DNA from 4 places in the uncultured Martelella sp. genome. Region 3 is predicted to be linked to each of the others. Evidence: riboswitches for the same ligand, from Rfam matches in the RefSeq annotation. Region 3 holds a riboswitch; each other region holds the start of a gene.
The links. Region 3 has a riboswitch for thiamine pyrophosphate ahead of thiM (hydroxyethylthiazole kinase). Riboswitches for the same ligand answer to the same signal wherever they lie in the genome.
Positions count from the first base shown of each region.

Region 1 (3,822 bases), 2.2 Mb from region 3:
CCTCGATCAAGCCGTTTGCCGCCATGAACGCGCCGAAGCGCTGGTAGCGACCGGCATCGAAGGCCGCCGGGCTCTTGGCAAAGCGAGCGACGGTATCGGCAAAGGCTGCACGGTTCAGTTCGTCATCAAGATCAGGATAGGCCTCGGCGAACAGGCCCCAGGCCTCGTCCGGGTGATTGGTGATGAAGATTGTCGCGCGTTCAACAGCATCGAGAAAACGCGGCAGGCGGTCATCTTCGAGCAGTTCGCTGCGGGTCACATAGATCAGCTCGTCATAGACCGGAACGCCGTCTTCTTCCGGGAAAAAGGCTCGTCCCTCCTCGCCTTCGATGGCCATCTGGGTCAGCTCGAAATTGCGGAACGCGCCGATCGTGGCATCGACCTGGCCGGAAAGAAGCGACTGGGTGAGCGCGAAATTGACATTGACCAGGGTGATGTCATCCCGCGACAGGCCGGTACTTTCAAGCATGGCGGAGACGACCGTCTCCTCGATCCCGGCGACGGAAAAGCCGATTTTCCTGCCCTTCAGATCGGAAAGCGACTGCACCGGACCATCCGCCATCACCGTCAGCGTGTTGAGCGGCGTGGACACCAGCGTGCCGAAACGCTTGATGTCGATGCCTGCGGCGTGGTCGAGATAGAGGTTCGGCTGGTAGTGAACGCCGATATCGGCGCGCCCGGCGGCAACCATGCGTGGCACCATGGACGGATCGGCCGGCGGCACCAGCGTCACATCCAGTTCTTCGTCTTCGAAATAGCCCTGCTGCTGGGCGACCACCAGCGGCGCGTGGTCCGGGTTCACATACCATTCGAGAATGACATCGAGCTTGTCATTGGCAGCGGCCATGCCGGGCAACAATGTCAGCGCGGCAATCAGGGTCAGTTTCTTGAGCATTCATTCCTCCTTGTCAGGACAGACCGGCCGCTCATGGCTGTGGCGACCAGCGGGTGAAAAAGGGAGCGGCGAGATCCACCGCCTTTCGAAACAGAACGGCTTCCAGCGCCAGGATCAGCATGGCCGCAAACACAGTCTCGCCCTGCATGCGGGCATTGGCCTGCACCATGACGAAGCCGAGACCGCCGGCAGCGCCAACCCATTCGCCGACGACCGCGCCCAGCGGCGCAAGCGGTGCGGCAATGCGCAGGCCGGAGAATAGCTGCGGCATGGCCAGCGGAAGCCTGATGAGGACGAGAAGTTGCCAGTGGCCGGCGCCATCGAGATGCGCGGCCTTGACGATGGCGCTGTCGGTACGGGCAAGGCCGTCGGCAAAATTGGAGGCGACCGGAAAGAACACGATGATCGTCGTCATCACCACCTTGGACGCGATGCCGAAGCCGAACCAGAGCACCAGCATGGGCGCGATGACGAACACGGGGAAGGATTGCAGCACCACCAGCGCAGGCCAGACCAGCCGGCCGAAACGGGGAAAGCCCGCAAGCAGAAAGGCCGCACCGGCGCCGAACAACGCACCGGCGGCAAAGCCTGCGATGATCTCACGCAGCGTGACCAGCGCTTCGGCAAACAGATAGGCGTGTCCGCTCCACAGCCTGACCGCGACGGAAAGCGGGGCGGGCAGGATATAGCGCGGCAGCTCGAACACCATGACCACCGCCTGCCAGAGCAGGATCAGGGCGCAAACCACCAGACAAAATCGGAAAACCGCATAAAGGCTCTGCTTCAACACCCCTCTCCCCGGTACAGCCGGGCAGCGGACGTAACAAAACAGGCTGATATTCTGGGCGTGTCGCTCAACACCAAACTCCGTTCCTACGCCGGCATGACCCGGATCAGGTTCAAGGGTTCGGCAAACGCCATCTCAGCATCTTCCACGAAGATCGCACCCCTCGGATGGGCATATCTATGACCACGTCGGCCGGCCCGGTCAAGGGGCGCCGACAAATGCTTCGGCGACAGGAAATCAACCGAATTGAGTTAATTACACGTATTACATCCTAAAGTTGCCCTAAAGATTGGCGAAAAGCAAAATTTTCAGCTACCGTTCACAAAAACAGACTAATACCAAGAGTTAATGATTAGGACTCATATGATGCGCGCTGGAATGGTCGTCCGAGTAGGAAAATACCGCAGAGCGATGCTCAAGCATCGCGCGAGGATTTTGACGCCCTCGGTGGCCATTCCAGCCGCACCCTTTCAGGGCCGGGCGCTTTTGAAAGCCCGCGTCGTTGAAAATCCTCGCCGTAGCTATGGCTACGACTGCGGTTTTCGCCTAGCCGGCTTTCAAAATCGCTCCGGTCATATGCGTTCTAATCATTGACTCTTGGTATAAGGGTTCGGTGAAGGAAGAAAGCTGAACGGCGTCCCGGAAACCCGGCAACGCCTTTGGAATGCGGAGGAAACCAATGCTTATCGCCATCGTCATCGTGGCGGCACTGTTCGGCATGCTCTTCGGTTTTGACCAGGGCGTGATCTCCGGCGCATTGCCGTTCATCAAACAGGATTTCACCATCACGCCCTTCATGGAAGGGGTGATCACATCCGCCGTTCCGCTCGGCGCGGTTGGCGGCACGATCGTCGCCATGGTCACCACCGATCGCTACGGGCGAAAGCCGATGCTGATCCTCGGCGCCGTGATCTTTCTGGTCGGCTCGCTGATTTCGGCGCTTGCCTTCAACCAGTACATCCTGACGCTGGCGCGCCTTCTGATCGGCGTCGGCATCGGCGCATCGGCCATGACGGCCCCGATGTTTCTGGCGGAAGTGGCGCCGGCGCGCATTCGCGGCACCATCGTCTCCGCCTTCCAGCTGATGATCACCATCGGCATCATGGTCTCCTACATGTCGGATGCAGCCTTCGGTGGTTCCGGCGACTGGCGCTGGATGATCGGCGTCGGCGTTTTCCCGTCGATCATTGCCCTCGTCGGCATTCTGCTTTCGCCGGAGACCCCGCGCTGGCTGACGCTGAATTCCAACGCCGACAAGGCACGCGACATCATCGCCAAACTGCAGCCGGAATCCTCCGACGCCGAGATTGACGGGATCATCGCCGAAATCAAGGAAAGCGCGAAGGACGAGGAAGCAAAGCCATCCTGGAGCACATTTCTGAAAAAGGGCATTCTGCCGATTACCAGTTTCGCGATGATCGTGTTCGTGCTTCAGCAGCTCTCCGGCATCAATGCGATCATTTATTACGCCCCGGAAATTTTCAAGAATGCCGGCTTTTCCGGCACCACGACCGATCTTCTGGCGACCGTCGGCATCGGCGTTGTCAATGTCGCGCTGACGGTCGTCGCCATGTATCTCGTTGAATCCATGGGACGGCGCAAATTGCTGATCATGGGCTTTATCGGAACATCCGCGGCCATGGCGCTGGTGACGGTTGCAACCATGATCAACATCGCCGCGACGCCTTATCTGGCAATGATCGGGATCTTCGCCTTCATCGCCTTCTTTGCCGTCAGCCTCGGCCCGCTGCCGTGGCTTTACATGGCGGAGCTGTTTCCCTTGAGGCTGCGTCCGCGCGGCATGGCGCTGGCCTCTGTCGCCAACTGGTTCTTCAACTTCGTCGTCGCCCTGCTCTTCCCCGAGCTTCTGGCGGGCATCGGCATTGTCGGGACCTTCGCGATCTTCACCGGTTTCTGCGTGATCGGCATTTTCTATGCCATTGCGGTAGCGCCGGAGACCAAGGGCGTCACGCTGGAGGAAATCGAGCAACGCACCGTTGCCGCAGGCTGATCTGCCCGCACCGCACGATGATAAACGGCCCGCCGCAAGCGGGCCGTTTTGCGTGAGACCGCCAAAATGCCTAAGACTAATGGCTGCATTGCCGCCAATGGACAATTGACGCCTATTGGAACAAAACGG
Region 1 covers NZ_CAXXFM010000001.1:1,130,209-1,134,030, forward strand. Annotated here, with positions in the region: gene ACHZCU_RS05430 (ABC transporter substrate-binding protein) at 1-895, opposite strand, end outside; gene ACHZCU_RS05435 (ABC transporter permease) at 927-1,682, opposite strand; TPP riboswitch at 1,749-1,856, opposite strand; gene ACHZCU_RS05440 (sugar porter family MFS transporter) at 2,362-3,693, shown strand.
Region 1: it holds a riboswitch for thiamine pyrophosphate, as region 3 does, so the genes downstream of both, ACHZCU_RS05435 (ABC transporter permease) here and thiM (hydroxyethylthiazole kinase) in region 3, are expected to answer to the same signal.

Region 2 (3,822 bases), 1.8 Mb from region 3:
GCCGAGCGAAAAGGCCTGAAGCTGGAAATTCGACTGGTCCCGCCAGATCGCCTTGTTGGGATCGTAGCGGATTGCCCGGTAATCATCATAGTGGAGCGAATTGAAGGGTTCGGCAACATCCTGCGGCGGTGCCTCATAGGGCTGCGCCGCCTTTTCCTTCATCCGGGCCGTCAGCGTATCGAAGGTAAACGCGTCGGGGGCCGGTGCCTGCGCTTCCACTTCCGCATTCTGATCCGGTACCTTGCCGGGTTCCACCGCGGCGCCTTGAGCAAATGCCTTGCTTCCCAAACCGGAGAAAGCCAGCGCTCCCGCGGCCGTTTGCGCCAGAAAAACTCGTCTCTTCATTCAAATTCCCGTCGGTTGAAAAGGGGAGGCCGAAAATGTTGCATTGCACCAAAACCGGCGCCGGAATTGCGTTTTTTGAATGTATTCGCTCTCGGGCAAGATCGCGCGAAAACCGTCTCGGCGGTAAGCGCAGACACTTCGGAAACGGCGCAAGCCCGTTTCGGTTCCACACTGACGCAAAAAACAGACATCGGTATCCATCCGGTCGCAAACAGGGTCTGCCCGGAGAGCCGGGCATCAAAAGGGGCTGGGACGCCATACAGCATTCCAGCCCCTTTTTTAGGGCAGCCATTCAACCAAAGAATGGCAAGATCATGGCAATACGCCTTTTTCGCGCCGCAATATCTACAAACTCACTGTCGAGCTGTCGGAATGGCTGCGCCAACAAAATATGCTTTCTTTTCAAGCCGCGTTGACGATTTCAACGAGCTCGACGGCGAAATTCAGATCCTGCCCGGCAAGCGGATGGTTGGCATCCACGGTTACCTGCTCTTCCTCGACCTTGGTCACGACCAGCGGCACGGTTTCACCGGTGGGCGTGCGCGCCTGAAGCTGCATGCCCGGTTCCACTTCAACCTCGGCCGGCATGGCCGACTTCGGCACGACCTGAACCTTCTGCGGATCATGCGGCCCATAGGCCTCTTCCGACGGCACCTGCACCTGGCGGCTGTCGCCGACATTCATACCGGCGATCTCGCGATCGAGCCCCGGGATGATCTGGCCGGCACCGACGGTAAACTCAAGCGGCTGACGGCCTTCGGAAGAATCGAAGGTCGAACCGTCATTGAGGGTTCCTGTATAGTGAATACGAACGGTGTCCCCGCTCTTGGCTTCTGTCATTGGTGTGCTCCTTCCTTTGAACACTGAGCGCATCGGCACAGCACCGGCTCAAACCGGCCTCAGGCCCAGGCGCCGTTTCTTTTTCCTGAGGCTCCGGCCTTCGACCGGAAAGCGCCCCAGAGGATGAGCCGACACACTTTCCTGCATGACGACTGGCGGGTACATCCGAAATACCGGATGCGCCTCTTACCTAGTCACTTTCACGTGTATTTTCAAATCCGTCCGGCCTTGAATTCCACGGAAGCCCGCGATAGGTGTTGAAAAGCTCTAACGGGGTGCGGAACGCGGCTTCGACGTCGTCCGCTGAGAGGTGAAGAACCAACCCGAGGAACCTGATCCGGTTAACACCGGCGGAGGGATTAGACGCGTGAACGATCCGACGCCCTTTTCCCATGTTGATTGAGACACCACGAAGGAGGCGTCATGCCCGGCCATCATCTTTCGATTTCGATTGCAGCGCTGGCGCTGCTGGCTGCAGGCGGCGCGCTGGCTGAAGACGGCAAGGTGCTGACCGTCTATACCTATGAAAGCTTCAACACCGAATGGGGCCCGGGCCCGCTGGTCAAGCAGGCTTTCGAGGCCGAATGCGGCTGCACCGTCAAATTCGTCGGCGCGGAAGATGGCGTTGCCCTGCTCAACCGGCTGAAGCTCGAGGGCCGTTCAAGCCCCGCAGACATCGTGCTCGGCCTCGACAATAATCTGATCCACGAGGCAAAGGAGACGGGGCTTTTTGCCGCCTCCGGCGTTTCCACCGACAATCTCGACATCCCCGGCGGGTTTGAAGACGACATTTTCGTCCCTTTCGACTACGGCTATTTCGACATCGTCTACGACAGCGAGAGCATCGCATCTCCGCCGACCACGCTTGACGAACTGGTCAACGGACCGGCTGACGAAAAGATCGTGATCGAGGACCCGCGCACATCGACGCCGGGCCTTGGCATGCTGCTGTGGATGAAATCCGTCTATGGCGACGAGGCGGCGGCAAAGTGGGAAGCGCTTTCGGACCGCATTCTGACGGTCGCGCCCGGATGGTCGGAAGCCTACGGCCTGTTCACCAGCGGCGAGGCGCCGATGGTGCTTTCCTACACCACCTCGCCGGCCTATCACCAGATTGCCGAGGAAACCGACCGCTACAAGGCCGCAGACTTCGAGGACGGGCTCTATATCCAGATCGAGGTGGCTGGCATGACGACGATGGCGGACGATCCGGCGCTGGCCAGATCCTTCCTCGCATTCATGCTTACGCCCGGCTTTCAGGATGCAATCCCGACCCACAACTGGATGATGCCGGCTGCCGCAACCTCCGAGCCGCTACCGGATGCCTTCCAGAATGCCGTCACGCCGGACAGGACGCTGCAATTCGCCCCGGATGTCGTGGCTGAAAACCGGCAGGCCTGGATCGACGAATGGCTGAACGCGATGAGCGCGCGGTGAGCGCTGCGGGACGACGGTTTTGTATCTGACCACGGCAGAGTTTCGCCGGAGCCTTTCCGCCGGCATCATGTCCCTTGCGGGCGTTATCGGCTTCATTGCCGTGGCGGTGGCCGCCCTTTCCGGCTTCGGGCGGATTGGCGATGCGGTCTCGGTCATGAACGAGCCCTATGTCTGGCGCATTCTGCGTTTCACGCTCTATCAGGCCTTCCTGTCCACCGTGCTGTCCGTGGCGCTTGCCATTCCCGTTGCCCGTGCGATGGCGCGGCGGCCGCATTTTTTCGGCCGGATATGGATTGTCCGGCTGATGGCCGTGCCGCTGGGACTGCCGGTGCTGATCGGTGCGCTCGGCATTATCGGCATATGGGGACGGCAGGGCCTTTTCAACGATGCGCTGGCTTTTGCGGACTTTGGCCGCCCGCTGCAGATCTACGGCCTGCAGGGCATCCTGATTGCCCATGTCTATTTCAACCTGCCGCTGGCCGCCCGCCTGTTTCTGGCAGGCATCGAGCGCGTGCCGCAGGAATATTTCAAGACCGCCGCAATGCTGTCGATGCCGCAACGCAGCATCTTTCGCTTCATCGAATGGCCGGTGATCGCGCCGCTGATCCCGGGCGTTGCCGGACTGGTCTTCATGCTGTGCGCCACCTCTTTCACGCTGGTGCTGATATTGGGCGGCGGGCCGGCGGCGACCACGATCGAGGTCGCGATCTATCAGGCGCTTCGCTTCGATTTCAATCCCGCACGCGCCGTCGCCCTTTCCGGCATGCAGATTGCCGTAACGGCACTGGTGCTTGCCGCCCTTGCCCTTTTTCCGAAGGCGAAAGACCCGGGCGCCAGCGCCAGCAGCGATGTCAGCCGGCGCCCCGACGGCGACCACCGCCTTTCGCGCGGCATCGATGCCGGGTTGATTGCAGTGTTTCTGGTCTGGCTCGCCCTGCCGCTGGCGATGATCGTGGTGAAGGGCGCGGGCGCAGACCTGCCCGGGCTCTTGCGCGAACCCGCCTTCCTCAGGGCCACGGCCACCAGTCTCGCCATTGCGTTTTCGGCGGCTCTGGTTTCGCTCGCCCTGGCGCTTTCCTTCATCGCCGCCACCGGCGCAATCGAAACGCTGCGCGCGCCCGGCGCGCTTGAACGCGGCCTTGCCGGATCGATGTCGGCCATGGGGTCGCTGGTACTGCTGGTGCCGCCGATCGTGCTTGG
Region 2 covers NZ_CAXXFM010000001.1:1,532,618-1,536,439, forward strand. Annotated here, with positions in the region: gene ACHZCU_RS07250 (glucan biosynthesis protein G) at 1-345, opposite strand, end outside; gene ACHZCU_RS07255 (peptidylprolyl isomerase) at 748-1,185, opposite strand; TPP riboswitch at 1,447-1,561, shown strand; gene thiB (thiamine ABC transporter substrate binding subunit) at 1,609-2,622, shown strand; gene thiP (thiamine/thiamine pyrophosphate ABC transporter permease) at 2,642-3,822, shown strand, end outside.
Region 2: it holds a riboswitch for thiamine pyrophosphate, as region 3 does, so the genes downstream of both, thiB (thiamine ABC transporter substrate binding subunit) here and thiM (hydroxyethylthiazole kinase) in region 3, are expected to answer to the same signal.

Region 3 (3,822 bases):
GCGCTATATCTACACCACGGCAACGGCGGCCGGCAAACGCTGCCAGGCGCTGGGTGGGGCCAAGAACCACATGATCGTGATGCCCGATGCCGACATGGATCAGGCTGCCGACGCGCTGATGGGCGCAGCCTACGGCTCTGCCGGCGAGCGCTGCATGGCAATCTCCGTTGCCGTTCCGGTGGGTGACGAGACCGCCGAACGGCTGATCGAAAAGCTCAAACCCCGCATTTCGGCCCTCAAGGTCGGCCCCGGCACCGATTCGGAGGCCGATATGGGGCCAGTGGTCACCGCAGCGGCCCGCGACAAGGTTCTCGGCTATATCGATTCGGGCGTCGAAGAAGGTGCCGATCTTGTTGTCGATGGCCGCAGCCTGAAACTGCAGGGCTATGAAAACGGCTATTTCGTCGGCGCGACACTGTTCGACCGGGTCACCACCGATATGAAAATCTACAAGGAAGAGATTTTCGGTCCGGTTCTCTCCGTTGCCCGTGCTTCAAGCTATGACGAAGCGGCGCAGTGGATCAACGACCACGAATTCGGCAATGGCACGGCAATCTTCACCCGCGATGGCGATGCCGCGCGCGAATTCGCCCACAAGATCAGGGTCGGCATGGTCGGCATCAATGTGCCGATCCCGGTCCCGATGGCATTTCATTCCTTCGGCGGCTGGAAGGCGTCGCTGTTCGGCGATCACCACATGCACGGGCCGGAAGGCGTGCGCTTCTACACCCGGATGAAGACCATCACCAGCCGCTGGCCCAAGGGCATCCGCTCGGGCGCGGAATTCTCCATGCCGACGATGAAATAAGCCTCGACGCAGGACCGTCATGATGTCCCCCACCCCGGCAGGGCGACCTGCCGGGGTTTTTCGTTGCGGCGGTCTGGTTGTCTTCGACGTCCGCAAACAGGCGTCATCCAAACGCGTAATTTCGACAAAATCATCCTTTAGTTGCATTTACCCCCTTTCGTCACGACTAAGGAGAACGACGGATGGACAAGATCGATTTTCGCTTCGAAGACAAGGTTGCCACGATTACAATCGATAACCCGTGTACCCGCAACGCCTTCGATGCGGAGATGTCGAAGGCCGTGATCTCCTGCCTCGAACAGGCCGAGAAACTGGGCGTGCGGGTCGTGGTGATCAAGGCTCAGACCTCGCACGGCATCTTCTCCGCAGGCCATGACCTGAATGAATACAGACCTGACGATGACCTTGCGGATGATCCGATATTTGCCATGTTCGAGGCGATTTACGCCTCCCCGCTTCCGGTGATCGCCCAGGTCGAAGGCACGGTCTATGCCGGTGCGCTCTGGCTGCTGCTGGCCGCCGATCTTGTCTATGCGCTCAAGACCGCAAGTGTCGTCATGACCGCAAACAGGCTGGGCATCCCCTTCAATCCGAAAGATTACAGCCGGTTTCTGTCGGTTGCCGGCCTTCATTCCATCAAGGAACTGTTTCTGACGGCCGCTCCGATGAATGCAGAGGATGCTCGCTGTGCCGGTATCTTCAACGATATTTTCGAAACACCGGTGGCCCTCGACCGGCGTATCGGCGCGGTGGCGAACCGCATTGCCCGCTGCACCCCCCAAGGCATTGCCAACACCAAGCTGCAACTCAACCAGCTGGCCAGCGCCGTACCGCTGAGCGATGAACAGACAGCCGGCATCGCCTGCAAGCGCGCGGAACTGCTGAAAGATCCCGCACTTCTCATCCGCACGCAAACACTGATGACCCATCTTCACGGGGCTTCGGGCAAAAAACGCGGCCCACTCCCCCATCCCACACAGATACGCGACAGATGACTGTATCCGCAGGGATTTTGCGGTGAACCAAAGGCGACAATAAAAATTCCCCTCGACCTGCAACGCCCCTTATCGGGGCGCTTTTTTCTGATATAACAACGCCATCAAGAGCGACGGGGGCGTCCGCTGCAGCGGGCTGAGAAGCACCCTTGGAACCTGATCCGGATCATACCGGCGGAGGGAGTCACTCGGGCCTTCCGTTGTTCTGGTCCGTCCGGCTTTTCCGCCACAACTGAAAGGGAAACCGGAATGACAGACACCGCGACCATTCTCACCGAAATGCGCGAAAAGGCGCCGTTGGTGCAGTGCATCACCAATTACGTGGCGATGAATGTCGCCGCCAATGTGCTGCTTTCGGCCGGCGCCTCCCCGGCCATGGTGCATTGCGAGGAAGAAGCCGGCGAATTCGCCGGACTGGCCTCCGCTCTCACCGTCAATATCGGCACCCTGTCACCGCTGTGGATCGGCGGCATGAAGGCCGCTATCGACGGCGCTACGGCCAAGGGCACACCCTGGGTTTTTGATCCTGTTGCCCATTTTGCAACGGATTTTCGCAGAAAGGCCGCCCGCGAACTGCTTGAGCGCGGACCGACGATCCTGCGCGGCAACGCGTCTGAAATCCTCGCCTTTTCCGGCGCGACAGGCGGCGGCAAGGGCGTGGATGCCGGTGACAGCGTGGAAGCGGCCGAGGAAACCGCCCGCCGGCTGGCGTCCGAGCGCACCATGGTGGTGGCCGTCACTGGTGAAAACGACTTTGTCACCGATGGCACCCGCAGCGCACGCATTCACGGCGGCTCCCCGATCATGCCGAAGGTGACGGCGCTCGGCTGCGCGCTGACCTGCCTTGTCGGCGCCTTTGCAGGCGCCCGGCCGGACGATCCGTTTTCTGCAACCGTGGCCGCCCTTTCCTTCTATGCCGTCGCCGGCAGCCATGCGCATGACATCGCTGAGGGCCCCGGCACATTCGCTGTCCATTTTCTCGATCAGCTCGCATCGCTGACGCCGGCGGAACTTGAAGCCGAGGCAAGGATTACACTTTCATGAGACCGGTTTTCGACCTTTCGCTTTATCTCGTGCTTGATCCCGTGCTTTGCAGCACCCTCGGCATGACAGAAACGACCCGGCAGGCCGTGCGCGGAGGCGCCACCATGGTCCAGCTTCGGATGAAGGACGCCACCACATCCGAACGGATTGCAGCCGGACGCAAGCTGCAGCAGGTTCTGGCCGGCACGGATGCCCGCCTGATCGTCAATGACGATGTCGAAGCAGCAATCGCGCTTGGCGCAGACGGTGTCCATGTCGGCCAGTCGGACGACGACCCGGTGGCCGTGCGCGCGAAAATCGGGCCCGACATGCTGCTCGGTCTTTCGATCGACAGCCTTGAGGCCGCACGGTGTTTCAACCCGGCCCCGCTGGATTATATCGGCGCAGGCCCGGTTTTCGCGACCGGTACAAAACCCGGCCATGCCGCTCCGCTCGGATTTGACGGGCTTGCCGAAGTGGCAGGGCGGTCCGGCCTGCCGGTCGTGGCCATCGGCGGGTTGAAAGCCGAGCACATACCGGCCACATTTCAGGCCGGTGCAGATGGCATCGCCGTCGTCTCGGCGATCTGCGGACAACCCGATCCCCATCACGCAGCGGTGGCCCTTTCAGCGGCCATCGGGAAGGCAAAGACATGATTGCGAATATACTTTCAATCGCCGGTTCCGACCCGTCAGGCGGCGCCGGCATTCAGGCCGACCTCAAGACCTTTTCCGCACGCGGCACCTATGGCATGGCGGCCATGACGGCGCTGACGGCGCAAAACACCAGGGGCGTCACCGGCGTGCACGAGGTGCCCTCAGCCTTCGTCTCCGAACAGATCACCGCAATCTTCGACGATGTTTCCGTCAGCGCGATCAAGATCGGCATGATCGCCAATGCCAATATCGCAGTCACCATTGCCGACTGCCTGCGCCACCATGTCGAAGTTCCGGTGGTGCTCGATCCCGTGATGGTGGCCAAGGGCGGCCACCGGCT
Region 3 covers NZ_CAXXFM010000001.1:3,337,384-3,341,205, reverse strand. Annotated here, with positions in the region: gene ACHZCU_RS15525 (CoA-acylating methylmalonate-semialdehyde dehydrogenase) at 1-808, shown strand, start outside; gene ACHZCU_RS15520 (enoyl-CoA hydratase-related protein) at 991-1,803, shown strand; TPP riboswitch at 1,909-2,003, shown strand; gene thiM (hydroxyethylthiazole kinase) at 2,053-2,847, shown strand; gene thiE (thiamine phosphate synthase) at 2,844-3,482, shown strand; gene thiD (bifunctional hydroxymethylpyrimidine kinase/phosphomethylpyrimidine kinase) at 3,479-3,822, shown strand, end outside.

Region 4 (3,822 bases), 1.2 Mb from region 3:
GATATTCGCTGTTTGCCGCCCCGGTCTACCTCTCGCCCGGCACAGACAGGGAAGAGTTTCTCTCCGATGCCGTTTTCAGCGAGCATCTGGAAAAGCTGAAAACCCTCGATCTCGCCGTTCTGGTTGCCGGCGACCTGTCCGACAGGTCCGTTTTGATGAACACCGGACTGCCGTCCAGTGTCACACCGGCGACCCTTTCCGAAAAAGGCGCGGTCGGCGATATCGTCGGCCATTTTATCGATCACAACGGCCGGGAGGTCGACCACTTCATCAATGACTGTGCCGTCGGCATCCGGCTTGATGCGCTTGAGAAGGTTCCCGAGCGGGTGCTTGCCGCAGCCGGCACACACAAGGTCGACGTCATCATCGCCGCCATCCGCCGCGGGCTCGTTACCACGCTTGTGACCGACGACATCACCGCCGAACGCATTCTGGCCAGGACCTCATGAAGAAAACAGTTATTTTCGATTTCGACGGTGTGCTCGCCAACAGCGAAATCATCGCGCTCGCCGAACTCCAGACCTCACTTGAAGAATACGGAATAACGGTCGACTGGGATACGCTGGTCGAGAAGTTTCTCGGCGCCTCGATCAAACAGATCACCGCCTTTGTCGAAAACAGCACCGGCAAGCCGGTTGAGCCCGCGTTTCAGAAGGACTGGTATGCGCGGCTGTTTGACCGCTACGCCCGCGAACTGCAGCCGATGACGGGTGCCGCGGACATGCTCGACAGTCTGGATGCAGCCGGCATCGGCTACTGCATCGCGTCCGGCGGCTCCTACAAACGGCTGGGTGTGGCGCTTGAGTGTATCGGCTTTGCCGACCGTTTCCGCGGCCGCGCTTTCAGTGCGGAATCGGTCGAACACGGCAAGCCCGCGCCCGACGTTTTTCTGTACGCCGCCGAACAGAGCGACGCGCAGGCCGGCGACTGTGTCGTGCTTGAAGACTCGATTGCCGGCGTCATTGCCGCCGGCCGCGCCGGGATGCGCTGTGTCGGCTTTGTCGGCGGCGGCCACCTTGAAGGCATAAGGCCGCTTCATGCCGAACGGCTTCAGAGCGCAGGCGCCGACACCGTGCTCACAGACCTGTCCGGTTTCCGGCAAGCCGCGTTCGGCGCTGCCTGAAGCCTGTTGACAGGGGGCGCAAAGCCCGACAGAATCACGGAAATTCCGAGGGGAGCATCATCCGATGCTGAGATGGCAATGCGCCGGACCCTTGAACCTGATCCGGGTCATACCGGCGTAGGAACGGAAAATGGTTGCCTTCCCTGTTTTCGCGCCCGCGCCGCTGCCCGGTCTTCGTATGATCGTGGAGCGCTTTCTATGCCGTTGGACATTCGTAACATCTGCCCGCCGGGAACTCTTGCCGGGGCACGGCCATGAGAACGGTCGACTATCGCCTGAACGCCATTGTCGATGCCGGTCTGGTTGAGGCCGCGCCGCTGGCGGAGTTGGCGCGGCTTGCCGCCGAAAACGGCGCAACGCTGATCCAGTATCGCGACAAATTCGCCAAAACCCGTCAGATGGTCGAACGCGCCGTTCAAATCCGCGCGGCGCTTGTGCCCACCGGCGTGCCCTTCGTCGTCAATGACCGGATCGACGTGGCCCTTGCGGCCGAGGCCGACGGGGTGCATCTGGGCAGCGACGACATGCCGGCGGAGATCGCCCGGAAGCTGCTTGGCCCGGACGCCATTATCGGGCTCACGGTCAAGAACGCCTCCGATGGCGCCAGGGCGGCGGCCGCACCGGTCGATTACGCCTGTATCGGCGGTGTTTTCCAGACGCTTTCCAAGATCAATATGGATCCTCCGGTGGGCCTCAACGGCTTTCGTGCGCTGCGCCGCGGCCTCAAACGGGCGCGGCCCGACCTGCCGGTTGGCGCGATTGCCGGTATCAAGCTTGAAGACGTGCCACGGCTGATGGCCGAAGGCGCCGACGGCATTGCGGTGATTTCCGCGATTTTCCACGCACCCGACGTTTCAGCCGCAACCCGTGAACTCCGCCGCAGCGTAGACACGGCCATCGCACCCCCGGCACAATGACGGAAAAGCCCGGCACGCTGCACGCCCGGGCAGCACAGCTTGCCACGCGGCTGGAAACGGCACTCGCGATGGTCGCCGCCACCGTGCTGGCGGTGATGCTCGCCGTGGTGCTGACCAGCGTGGTTCTGCGCTATCTGTTTCACACCGGCGTTATCGGAACGGAAGATCTCGGCATCTGGCTGAATGTGGCGCTGATTGCCCTTGCCGCACCGCTTGTGCTGTCCGGCCCGCTTTCCATGCGGCTTGATCTGCCTTTCGGCCCGGCTGCCAAAAAACTGGCCGGCATCATTGCCGATGCGTTCAGCCTGCTGGCGGCTCTTGTGCTGATTTTCGGCAGCACGCGCGTCGTGAACCTCATCGGCGGCACATCGCCGGCACTCGGCCTTCCCGAATGGGTGCGTTTTGCGGTGACCGGCGCAGGCGGCGGTCTTCTCGCGATCATTCTGGTTCTTCGTCGCATCGGCGAACGGCAGGCTCTGCCGCTTGCCGCATCCGCGACCCTCGCATCCGCAGTCTATTACGCCTGCCTGCACGTCACCGTCACAACCGCCCTGCCTGCGAGCATTGCGATCGCGATAGCGGCGGCGGTCGGCCTTGTCGCCGCCGCACCGCTTGCCCACGCCTTCATCGCGGCGGCGATGATCGCCATTCCCTTCGGCGGCAATCTTGGAACGGAAACCATCGTCACCACGACCGTTTCCGGCATGTCCCACTTTCTGTTGCTCGCCATTCCGTTCTTTTTGCTGACGGGGGCAGCCCTTTCCGCCTCGGGCGCGGCAACGCACCTTGTGGCCTTCGCCGCCTCACTGGTCGGCCACCGGCGCGGGGGGCTGGCGCAGACGGTGCTGGCCACCGGCACGCTGTTTTCCGGGGCCTCCGGCTCGTCGGTCGCCAATGCCGTGTTTTCCGCCACCACCTTTCACCCGGAACTGGTGCGCCATGGCTATCCGCCGGCCCGCTCCGGCGCGATCATTGCCGCCTCGTCGGTGCTCGACAACATCATCCCGCCGTCAATCGCCTTCCTGATCCTGGCGGCCGCGACCGACCTTTCCGTGGGCGCGCTGCTTCTCGGCGGGCTGTTTGCGGGGCTGGTGATGGCGGCGGCTCTCTCCATCGCCATTTACCTCACGACCCGCAATCTGCCCGGCAGCAGACCGGCGGCCAGGGGCGAACGCCGGCGATCCCTGCTGGCAGCGGTCCCCGCCTTCGGGCTCGGCGTCATCGTGGTTGCCGGCATCCGCATCGGCATCGTCACCACCACCGAGGCGGCAGCCCTTGCGGCCATCTATGCGCTTGCACTTGCGGCTTTTTCGAAAACGCGCCGGACAGCGCTTTTTTCGGTTTTCCGGCAGACCGCGACCGAAGCGGCGGCCATCGGCCTTCTCATCGGTTCGGCCGGACCGTTTGCCTTTCAGCTGGCCGTTGACCGCGTATCCGGCATGATCGCCTCAACCGTTGCCGCTTTCGGCGGTTCTCCCGCCGCGGTCCTGGCCTTTTCCGTCATCGTTCTGCTTGGCGCCGGGCTGGTTCTCGATATCGGCGCGGCGATCCTGCTTTTAGGCCCCCTTCTGCTGCCGCTTGCCACCGGTTCCGGCATCGACCCGATCGCCTTCGGCGTGATCATCGTCACCACGCTGATGATCGGCGGCCTGACGCCGCCGGTCGGCATGCTGGTTCTGGTGGTGGCCGGTGTGACGGAGGTTCCCTCGGCCGAGCTTTTTCGCGCGGTGCTGCCCTATCTCGCCGCGCTTCTTGCGGCAATCGCCATTCTGTGCATCTGCA
Region 4 covers NZ_CAXXFM010000001.1:2,152,436-2,156,257, reverse strand. Annotated here, with positions in the region: gene ACHZCU_RS10145 (sugar-binding transcriptional regulator) at 1-449, shown strand, start outside; gene ACHZCU_RS10140 (HAD family phosphatase) at 446-1,123, shown strand; TPP riboswitch at 1,162-1,264, shown strand; gene thiE (thiamine phosphate synthase) at 1,378-2,040, shown strand; gene ACHZCU_RS10130 (TRAP transporter large permease subunit) at 2,037-3,822, shown strand, end outside.
Region 4: it holds a riboswitch for thiamine pyrophosphate, as region 3 does, so the genes downstream of both, thiE (thiamine phosphate synthase) here and thiM (hydroxyethylthiazole kinase) in region 3, are expected to answer to the same signal.